Regions from separate parts of the Streptomyces agglomeratus genome, predicted to be linked through region 1. Evidence: riboswitches for the same ligand, from Rfam matches in the RefSeq annotation. Region 1 holds a riboswitch; the other holds the start of a gene.
What was found. A riboswitch is a leader RNA that binds a small molecule or an ion and turns the genes downstream of it on or off. The one in region 1 is predicted to bind glycine.
Positions count from the first base shown of each region.

Region 2: linked by a shared signal. The riboswitch ahead of gcvT (glycine cleavage system aminomethyltransferase GcvT) and the one ahead of gcvP (aminomethyl-transferring glycine dehydrogenase) in region 1 are both predicted to bind glycine.

Region 1 covers NZ_MEHJ01000001.1:6,646,149-6,651,239, forward strand. The annotation lists gene AS594_RS29130 (MerR family transcriptional regulator) at 1-594, shown strand, start outside; gene AS594_RS29135 (DNA polymerase IV) at 710-2,155, shown strand; gene AS594_RS29140 (PRC-barrel domain-containing protein) at 2,083-2,448, opposite strand; glycine riboswitch at 2,563-2,659, shown strand; gene gcvP (aminomethyl-transferring glycine dehydrogenase) at 2,895-5,091, shown strand, end outside.
Region 2 covers NZ_MEHJ01000001.1:2,600,887-2,605,977, reverse strand. The annotation lists gene glyA (serine hydroxymethyltransferase) at 1-636, opposite strand, end outside; gene gcvH (glycine cleavage system protein GcvH) at 656-1,036, opposite strand; gene gcvT (glycine cleavage system aminomethyltransferase GcvT) at 1,095-2,210, opposite strand; glycine riboswitch at 2,246-2,345, opposite strand; glycine riboswitch at 2,346-2,443, opposite strand; gene AS594_RS10890 (AAA family ATPase) at 2,570-3,295, shown strand; gene AS594_RS10885 (enhanced serine sensitivity protein SseB) at 3,350-4,123, shown strand; gene AS594_RS10880 (enhanced serine sensitivity protein SseB C-terminal domain-containing protein) at 4,202-5,002, shown strand.

The DNA of each region.
Region 1 (5,091 bases):
GCGGGCGGGCCGTATCCGCTTCACGGCAGTGCGGTCGACCCTCTGGCGGGGCGGCAGGGCATGACGTCGGCCACGGGCGGGACGACGGCGGCCGAGGGCACGGAGAGCATCGGGTACCGGGGGCCGACCGCCTGCGCGGCGGCGGGGATCACTTACCGGCAGCTCGACTACTGGGCGCGTACGGGACTGGTGGAGCCGAGCGTACGGCCCGCCCACGGATCGGGTACGCAGCGGCTTTACAGCTTCCGCGACGTCGTCGTCCTCAAAATCGTCAAGCGATTCCTGGACACCGGTGTGGCGTTGCAGAACATTCGCGCGGCCGTCCAGCATCTGCGGGCCCGGGGTTTCCAGGACCTGGAGCGGATGACGCTCATGAGCGACGGCGCGACGGTGTACGAGTGCTCGTCGCCCGACGAGGTCGTCGAGCTGCTCCAGGGCGGCCAGGGCGTCTTCGGGATCGCCGTGGGCGTGGTCTGGCGGGATGTGGAGAGCGCGCTGTCCCAGCTGCACGGGGAGCGCGTCGACACGGGCGAGACGCTGGTCGGGCACAACCCCACGGACGAACTCGCGCGGCGCCGCAACAAGGCGGGCTGACGGGCGGCTCGGGGGCGGACGGAGGACGGGCCGGTCGGCGCTCCGGCCGGTGCGGCTGTCTTCCCGCCGCGCCGTCGCCGCCCGATTGTCAGTGCCGTACGGCAGCATCGGTGGTGTGAGATCCGCGCCGACCATCCTGCATCTGGACATGGATGCCTTCTACGCCGCAGCAGAGCAGGCGGCGAAGCCGAGTCTGCGCGGAAAGCCGGTGGTCGTCGGCGGAATCGGGACCCGGGGGGTTGTCGCCACCGCGTCGTACGAGGCCAGACGATTCGGGGTGCATTCGGCGATGCCGGTGGCCCAGGCGCGCCGGCTGTGCCCGAACGCCGCTTACCTGATGCCGCGCTTCGCCCTCTACCGGTCGGTCAGCGAACAGGTCATGGAGCTCCTCGGGCGGCTTTCCCCGCTGGTGGAGCCGCTGAGCCTGGACGAGGCGTTCGTCGATCTGGAGGCCGGCGGAGTGGCCGACGACTCCGCCTCGGCGCGCAGGGCGGGCGAACTGCTGCGCGCCGACATCAAGGCTGTCACGGGGCTGACGGGCTCCGTGGGACTCGCGGGTTCCAAGATGCTCGCGAAGATCGCGTCGGAGCAGGCCAAGCCGGACGGTCTCGTGCTCATAGAGCTGGGGACCGAGCGGGAGCTGCTGGGGCCCATGCCGGTGCGGATCCTGCCGGGGGTCGGCCCGGCCACCGGCGAGCATCTGCGCCGGGCCGGAATGACGACCGTCGCCCATCTCGCGGAAGCGGGCGAGGACGAGCTTGTACGCCTGCTGGGACGGGCGCACGGGGTCTCGTTGTACCGAATGGCCGCCGGGCACGACGAACGGCCCGTGGTGGCTGAGAGGGACGCCAAATCCGTGTCGGTCGAGGACACCTTCGAAGTGGACCTGCACGACCGGGTCCGGGTCAGGAACGAGGTGGTGCGGCTGTCGGACCGGTGCGTGCAGCGGTTGCGGGCGGCCGGGCGCTCGGGCAGGACCGTGGTGCTGAAGGTGCGCAGATACGACTTCTCGACTCTGACGCGCTCCGAGACGCTGCGTGGGCCCACCGACGATCCGGCGGTGGTGCGGGAGGCCGCCGGGCGGCTGCTGGAGTCGGTGGACACCACCGGCGGCGTCAGGCTGCTGGGCGTGGGCGTCACCGGGCTGGCCGACTACACGCAGGAGGACCTCTTCGCACAGGCGGCGGCGGGGGAGCGCGCGCAGGCCGAGGCGCAGGGTGCGCAGGAGACCGCGGAAACGGTGCCCGGCGCCGGGGAGCCGGTGGCGGCAGCTCCCGAGCCGCCGCAGGAGCGCCGGTGGCTGGCCGGGCAGGACGTGCGGCACGCCCGGTACGGAGCGGGGTGGGTGCAGGGCAGCGGGCTCGGGAGGGTGACGGTGCGGTTCGAGGAGCCGACGTCGCCGCCGGGGCGGGTGCGGACCTTCGCGGTGGACGATCCGGACATCACCCCGTCCGATCCGCTCCCGCTGGTGCGGGCGCCCGCCGGGGATCAGGCCGAGTCGTCGCCGGCCAGCCGCCCGAAGTCCCGGTCGGGGGCGGGGGAGGAGATCTCCAGCCCGTAGTGGTGGTAGAGCTGGAGTTCCTGTTCGGGGGAGAGGTGGCGGCCGACGCCGAAGTCGGGTGCCTCCCGGATCAGGGCGCGGTCGTAGGGCACCCGCAGGGAGTCGTCCACGACCTTGCTGGGCTCCAGCGGGACGAACGCGTCCCGGCTGAAGAGACCGGTGCGTACCGCAGCCCATTCGGGCACACCCGTGGCGTCGTCGAGGTACACCTCGTCCACCGTTCCGATCCTGGTGCCGTTGCGGTCGTACGCCTTGCGGCCGATCAGGCTGCGCGGATCAATGTCGGTCTGCACGGTCCCTCCAACTGATCGCGGCTGCTCCCTAGACCCTACGAAAGGGCACAACTGTGGACTCGGCCACTCGAGGGATTCAGGACAGACCTCGCTGGTAGGCTGGCCAATGGCTGCTGACCCCGTGCGGGAGAGTCTCCGGTGAACGTGCCGGAGGCGCCGAAGGAGCAAATCCTCCCCGGAATCTCTCAGGCACCCGTACCGCACGGACGAGGTCACTCTGGAAAGCAGGACGGGCATCGGACGGGCATGTGCTGGGCAAGAGCGCAGCACCCGTCACGGATCCCTTCCTCACCGACGGTGAAAGCCGGAACGACCTCGACGTCAGCGACGTACCTACGGTCTTCCGGTGAAGCTCTCAGGTTGAGATGACAGAGGGGGAGGGCCGTCCGGGTACCCGTGCCGTGGTGCCCCTCGCAGGTCGCGTCAGACCAGGAGGCCTTCCGCAGATGACCGCAAACCGCATTCCGCTCTCACAGCTTGAGCGTGGCATCCCCTTCGAGCAGCGCCACATCGGGCCCGATGCCGGAGCTCAGGCCAAGATGCTCGCCCAGGTCGGTTACGGCTCGCTCGACGAGCTGACCGCGGCCGCGGTGCCGGACGTCATCAAGAGCGCCGAGGCGCTCGGACTGCCCGACGCGCGTACCGAGGCCGAGGTACTGGCCGAGCTGCGCACGCTCGCCGACCGCAACCAGGTGCTCGCCCCGATGATCGGGCTGGGCTACTACGGCACCTTCACGCCGCCGGTGATCCTGCGCAACGTCATGGAGAACCCCGCCTGGTACACGGCGTACACGCCCTACCAGCCGGAGATCTCGCAGGGCCGCCTCGAAGCGCTGCTCAACTTCCAGACCATGGTCGCGGACCTGACCGGACTGCCGACCTCGGGTGCCTCGCTGCTCGACGAGGGCACCGCCGCCGCCGAGGCCATGTCGCTCGCGCGCCGCGTGGGCAAGGTCAAGAACGGCGTCTTCCTGATCGACTCCGACACCCTGCCGCAGACCGTGGCCGTCATTCAGACGCGCGCGGAGCCGACCGGTGTCGAGGTCGTCGTCACGGACCTGTCGGACGGTATCCCGGCCGAGGTCGCCGAGCGCGGTGTCTTCGGTGTGCTGCTCCAGTACCCGGGAGCGTCGGGCGCCGTGCGGGACATCAAGCCCGTCATCGAGCAGGCCCACGAGCTCGGGGCGATCGTCACCGTCGCCGCCGACCTTCTCGCGCTCACGCTGCTGACCTCGCCCGGCGAGCTCGGCGCGGACATCGCGGTGGGCACCACCCAGCGCTTCGGTGTGCCGATGGGCTTCGGCGGCCCGCACGCCGGCTTCATGGCCGTACGCGAGAAGTTCGCGCGCAGCCTGCCCGGGCGGCTCGTCGGCGTCTCCGTGGACGCCGACGGCAACAGGGCGTACCGGCTGGCGCTCCAGACGCGTGAGCAGCACATCCGCCGTGAGAAGGCCACCAGCAACATCTGCACGGCGCAGGTGCTGCTCGCCGTCATGGCTGGCATGTACGCCGTCTACCACGGCCCCGACGGCCTGCGCGGCATCGCGCGCCGCACGCACCGCTACGCGACGCTGCTCGCCGAGGGCCTGCGCGCCGGCGGCGTCGAGGTCGTGCACGGCGCGTACTTCGACACGCTGACCGCGCGCGTTCCCGGCAAGGCGGCCGAGGTCGTCGCGGGGGCCCGTGAGCGCGGGGTCAACCTGTACCAGGCCGACGCCGACCACGTCTCCATGGCCTGCGACGAGACGACGGGCCGCGCGCAGATCTCCGCGGTTTGGGCGGCCTTCGGGGTCGACGCGGACATCGAGGCGCTCGACGCCCGGGTGGCCGACGCGCTGCCCGAGGGGCTGCTGCGGAGTGACGAGGTGCTGACGCACCCGGTCTTCCACCAGCACCGGTCGGAGACCGCGATGCTGCGCTACCTGCGCAGGCTCGCCGACCGCGACTACGCGCTCGACCGCGGCATGATCCCGCTCGGCTCGTGCACGATGAAGCTGAACGCGACCACCGAGATGGAGCCGGTCACCTGGCCGGAGTTCGGAGCGGTCCACCCCTTCGCGCCGGTCGAGCAGGCGCAGGGCTACCTGACGCTCATCCACGAACTGGAGGAGCGTCTCGCCGAGGTCACCGGGTACGACGCGGTGTCCATCCAGCCGAACGCCGGTTCGCAGGGCGAGCTGGCGGGGCTGCTGGCGGTACGGGCGTACCACCGGGCCAACGGCGACGACCAGCGCACGGTGTGCCTGATTCCGTCGTCCGCGCACGGCACCAACGCGGCGAGCGCGGTCATGGCCGGCATGAAGGTCGTCGTCGTCAAGACCCGTGAGGACGGCGAGGTCGACGTCGAGGACCTGCACGCCAAGATCGAGCAGTACCGCGACGAGCTGTCGGTGCTGATGATCACCTACCCCTCCACGCACGGGGTGTTCGAGGAGCACGTCGCCGACATCTGCGCGACGGTGCACGAGGCCGGCGGTCAGGTGTACGTCGACGGCGCCAACCTCAACGCGCTCGTCGGACTCGCCAAGCCGGGCAAGTTCGGCGGCGACGTCTCGCACCTGAACCTGCACAAGACCTTCTGCATCCCGCACGGCGGCGGCGGCCCCGGCGTCGGCCCGGTCGGCGTACGGGCGCACCTCGCGC
Region 2 (5,091 bases), 4.0 Mb from region 1:
ACCCGCGGCGACCAGACCGGCGAAGTGCGCCATGTCGACCATGAGGTACGCGCCGACCTCGTCCGCGATGCGGCGGAAGGCGGCGAAGTCCAGCTGGCGCGGGTACGCCGACCAGCCGGCCACGATCAGCTTCGGCTTGGACTCCTTGGCGAGGCGCTCGACCTCGGCCATGTCGACCTCGCCGGTGGCGTCGTCCACGTGGTACGCGACCACGTTGTAGAGCTTGCCGGAGAAGTTGATCTTCATGCCGTGGGTCAGGTGACCGCCGTGGGCCAGGTTCAGACCCATGATCGTGTCGCCGGGCTTGAGCAGCGCGAACATCGCGGCGGCGTTGGCCTGGGCACCCGAGTGCGGCTGTACGTTCGCGTGCTCGGCGCCGAAGAGCGCCTTGATGCGGTCGATGGCGATCTGCTCGACCACGTCGACGTGCTCACAGCCGCCGTAGTAACGGCGGCCCGGGTAGCCCTCGGCGTACTTGTTGGTCAGTACGGAGCCCTGGGCCTCCATGACCGCGACCGGAGCGAAGTTCTCCGAGGCGATCATTTCGAGGGTGGACTGCTGGCGGAGCAGCTCGGCGTCGACGGCGGCGGCGACGTCCGGGTCGAGCTCATGCAGGGGAGTGTTGAGAAGCGTCATCACGGTCCCGATCGAGGTCTTAGTTGCCGGAGGAGAAGGCGTCGTACTCGTCGGCGGAGAGCAGGTCGCCCGGCTCGTCCGTGACGCGCACCTTGAAGAGCCAGCCGCCCTCGAAGGGGGCGGAGTTCACCAGCGACGGGTCGTCGACGACGTCCTGGTTGGCCTCGACGACCTCGCCGGTCACCGGGGAGTACAGGTCGCTGACCGACTTGGTCGACTCCAGCTCGCCGCAGGACTCGCCCGCGCTCACCGTGTCGCCGACCGCCGGGAGCTGGGCGTAGACGACGTCACCGAGCGCGTTGGCCGCGAACTCCGTGATGCCGACCGTCGCGACGCCGTCCTCGGCGGTCGACAGCCACTCGTGCTCCTTGCTGTAACGCAGCTGCTGGGGGTTGCTCATGACCTGAATTCTCCTGTACGCGGGGGAGTGCTGGTGAACGGGGAGGTTGTGCGGGGGGTCACTTCTGGCGCTTGTAGAACGGCAGCGCGACGACCTCGTACGGCTCATGCGTACCGCGAATGTCGACGCCGACACCGGAGGTGCCGGGAGCGGCGTGCGCGGCGTCGACGTACGCCATGGCGATCGGCCTGCCCAGCGTCGGGGAGGGGGCGCCGGAGGTGACCTCGCCGATCACCTTGCCGTCCGCGACGACGGGGAAACCGGCGCGCGGGACGCGGCGGCCCTCGGCGATCAGGCCGACGAGCTTGCGCGGCGGGGCGGTCTCGGCGCGCTCGGCGGCGGCTTCGAGGGCGGCGCGGCCGACGAAGTCACCTTCCTTCTCGAACTTCACGACGCGGCCGAGGCCCGCGTCGAACGGGGTGAGCGCGGTGGTCAGCTCGTGCCCGTACAGCGGCATGCCCGCCTCCAGGCGCAGCGTGTCGCGGCAGGAGAGGCCGGCCGGGACCAGACCGACGTCCTTGCCCGCCTCGGTCAGCGCCTGCCACAGCGTCTCGGCGTGCCGAGGCTCCACGAACAGCTCGAAGCCGTCCTCGCCGGTGTAACCGGTACGGGCGATCAGCGCCGGGACGCCGGCGACGGTGCCGGGCAGGCCGGCGTAGTACTTCAGCCCGTCGAGGTCGGCGTCGGTGACGGACTTCAGGATGCCGGGGGACTCGGGGCCCTGGACGGCGATCAGGGCGTACGCGTCACGGTCGTCCCGTACGACGGCGTCGAAGCCGGCGGCGCGCTCGGTGATCGCGTCGAGGACGACCTGGGCGTTGCCGGCGTTGGCGACGACCATGTACTCGGTCTCGCCCAGCCGGTAGACGATCAGGTCGTCGACGATCCCGCCGTCCTCCTGGCAGATCATCGTGTAGCGGGCGCGGCCGAGACCGATGGTGCCGATGTTGCCGACGAGGGCGTAGTCGAGCGCGTTCACGGCCTGCGGGCCGGAGACGGTGATCTCGCCCATGTGGGAGAGGTCGAAGAGGCCGGCGCGGGTGCGAACGGCGTTGTGCTCGTCGCGCTCGCTGGCGTACCGCAGCGGCATGTCCCAGCCCGCGAAGTCGGTCATGGTCGCGCCCAGCGCACGATGAGTGGCGTCGAGGGCGGTGTGACGGGGGACAGTGCTCATGTGAGGGGCTCCCAGGGCATGACAGGCGAGGACGATCCTCCCCATCTGTCATCGGAACCTGAGAGGTTCACCGGGAGAGCCCCGGCTTGCACCTTGGGTGGAGCCGCGACGAAGCGGCCCGCTTTTCAGATCTGCCTCGCCCGCGCGGTACGGGGCCTGAGAGATTCAAGGGAGGAACTTGCTCCTTCGGCGTCCCGGGCACAGGGTGCCCCGGACTCTCCCGCGCGGATTCAAGCGGCCGGTATGCAGTTGGCGGGCACATCATTGCACGGAAATGGACTTGTGGCGCATTACCTTTTCTTTACACTTCTTGGGGAAGGGTGGGGGAAGGGTGGGGGACACCCGACAGGGGGAAGACGATGACGTTCCAGCAGCCAGGTGCCTACGCGGCGACCGCCGGTGCCGCACAGCGCGCGGTACCGGCCCAGCAGGGCGTGCCGATGGCCGTGCCCGTACCGGTTCCGGTCAGGGCGGCCGCGCGGCGGCCCGCGGCGACCGTGCGCGACCTGCGCGAGCGCGAGGGGCGCAGCCCGCGGGTGCTGGCCTTCGCGGCCGGTGACACGGTGGTGGTGTCCGGCCTGCCCGGCAGCGGGAAGAGCACCCTCATCCGCCGTACGGCGAGTGCGGCGGCGCACCGCATCGACTCGCAGGACGTGCGCGAGCGGTGGGAGGCGCGGATGCCCCGCGCGGTGCCGTACGCCCTCTACCGGCCGCTGGTGCGCGTGGCGCACTACGCCGGGCTCCGGCGGGCGCTGCGTTCGGGCGAGGGCGTCGTGGTGCACGACTGCGGTACGCAGACCTGGGTGCGGCGCTGGCTGGCGCGCGACGCCCGCCGCCGGGGCGTCGCGCTGCACCTGGTGCTGCTCGACGTGACCGCCGACGTGGCGCGGGCCGGCCAGCAGGAGCGGGGCCGAGGCGTCTCGGGTTACGCCTTCGCCCGGCACCGCAGGGCGGTGGCCCGGCTGGTACGGGACGCGGAGGCGGGCCGGCTGCCGGTGGGCTGCGCTTCGGCGGTGCTGCTGGACCGGGACGCCGCGGGCGCGCTCACGGTGATCGAATTCCCGGGGCCGGCGGCGGGGGCGTAGGCGGGCAGGGGAACAGGCCCCCGGGGCAGCCGCGCCCCGCGTTAAAGTCGTGCCGTGGATTACCCAGACTTCCCGGTACCGGCCCACCCCCACGGCGGCAGCGGCTGGCCCGGCAACGAGCTCGAAGAGGTGCTGGGCGCGTCGCTCGGCAACCCCGCCGCCGGCGGCCGCATAGTCGAGGTGCTGGGGCGCAGCCAGGTGTGGGTGCCGCTGCCGAACGGCGGCGGGCCGGACTCCCCGAACCTCGACCTGCCCACGGTGCAGATCCACGGCGAGGCGTACGTCCCCGTGTACAGCTCGGAGGAACAGCTGCGCCAGTGCGCCGGGCCCCACATGTCCTTCACCGTGGCCCCCGCCCGCGAGTTCGCCCGCGGCCTGCCCCCGCAGCTCGGCATCGCCGTGAACCCGGACGGCCCGGTCGGTGTGCCGCTGCCGCCGCCCGCCGTCGCCGAACTCTGCAGGGCCGGGCGTACGCCGCTGGACGGGCCGGCCAGCGGGGGCAGGGTGCGGCTCTTCGAGCCGGACTGGCAGGAGGAGCCGGTCGACTTCCTCTCCGCCGCCGCCGGTGAGTTCCAGGAGAGCGGTGTGGTGCTGACCGCCCGGCGGGCGCTCGCGAGCATCGAGGGCGGCGCCCCGGTGATGTTCGTCGGCGTACAGCTGTCCGCCTGGGAGGGCCCGGACCGCAACGCCCCGATGGACGCCCTCGGCCGGGCGCTCGGCCGCGTCCAGGTGCCCTGGGAGGTCAACCTCGTCCTGCTGGACGTGGCGCAGGACCCGGTCGCCGGCTGGATGCTGGAGAAGGTCCGGCCTTTCTACACACGTGCCTGACTCGTGTTCTGTGTCAGCGCTGCCGCTTAAGCTTGGCCGACAACCGACACGGTGGATCGAAGAGGGGCGGGACCCAGGGTGAGCGCGTCAGGCACTGCGGCGGCCGGGCAGGTCGAGCACATGCTGCGCCAGGTGACACCCGGGCGCTACGACGCGTACGAGGCACTCCTGCGCGCCCTCGCCGATCCGGCGGGCGGCAAGGTCTGGATGCTGCTCTGGCACGGCCAGGCGGGATCGCCGGACGCCCAGTACGGAAACATGGACGTCGACGGCCTCGGTTACGCGCCGTGCGTCACCTCCGCCCAGGAGCTAGCCGCGAGCGGGTGGAGCAGGGCGTACGAAGTGGTGTCCGGACGTGACGTCGCGCGTGCCCTCTTCCCCGACCGCTGGGGGATCTGGCTCAACCCGCACGCCCCCGGTGGCGGCGTCGGAATCCCCTGGCTGGACCTGCGGCGGATCGCTACCGGACTCGACCGGATGCCGGCCGGACCGCTGCGGCTGTCCGAACCCGCGATCGAGATCCCGCAGTTCTACGCCCTGCTCACGCAGAACGCCCACCGCACGTCCGCGGTCCGCGCGCTGCGCCGCGCCTGGGTGCAGCCGGCGCTGGGAGCGCCGTATCTGGCCATCGGGCTCGACCTGTACGACACGAGCCAGCAGTCCGTCGACGCCGTGCGCGCGATGATGCAGCAGTCGATCGGTGTGGTCCCCGAGGGGCTGCCCGTGTCCACCGTCGCGATGTCGGACGAGTACGACCCCGTCTCCATGTGGCTGCGCGCCAACGCCCGCCCGTTCTACGACCGCGAGGCGCACGCGCCGCCCGCTCCCTCGTCCACCGGACAGGGCGGCTATGGCTACCCGGCCCCGCGCGCCTACTGAAAGCCGGCGCGTCCGGTCGACCGGTCGGCGAACCGCGCTTGAAGGCCGTTTCGCACGCGTGCCGACGAATGCTGTGCAAAAGCCGAGCC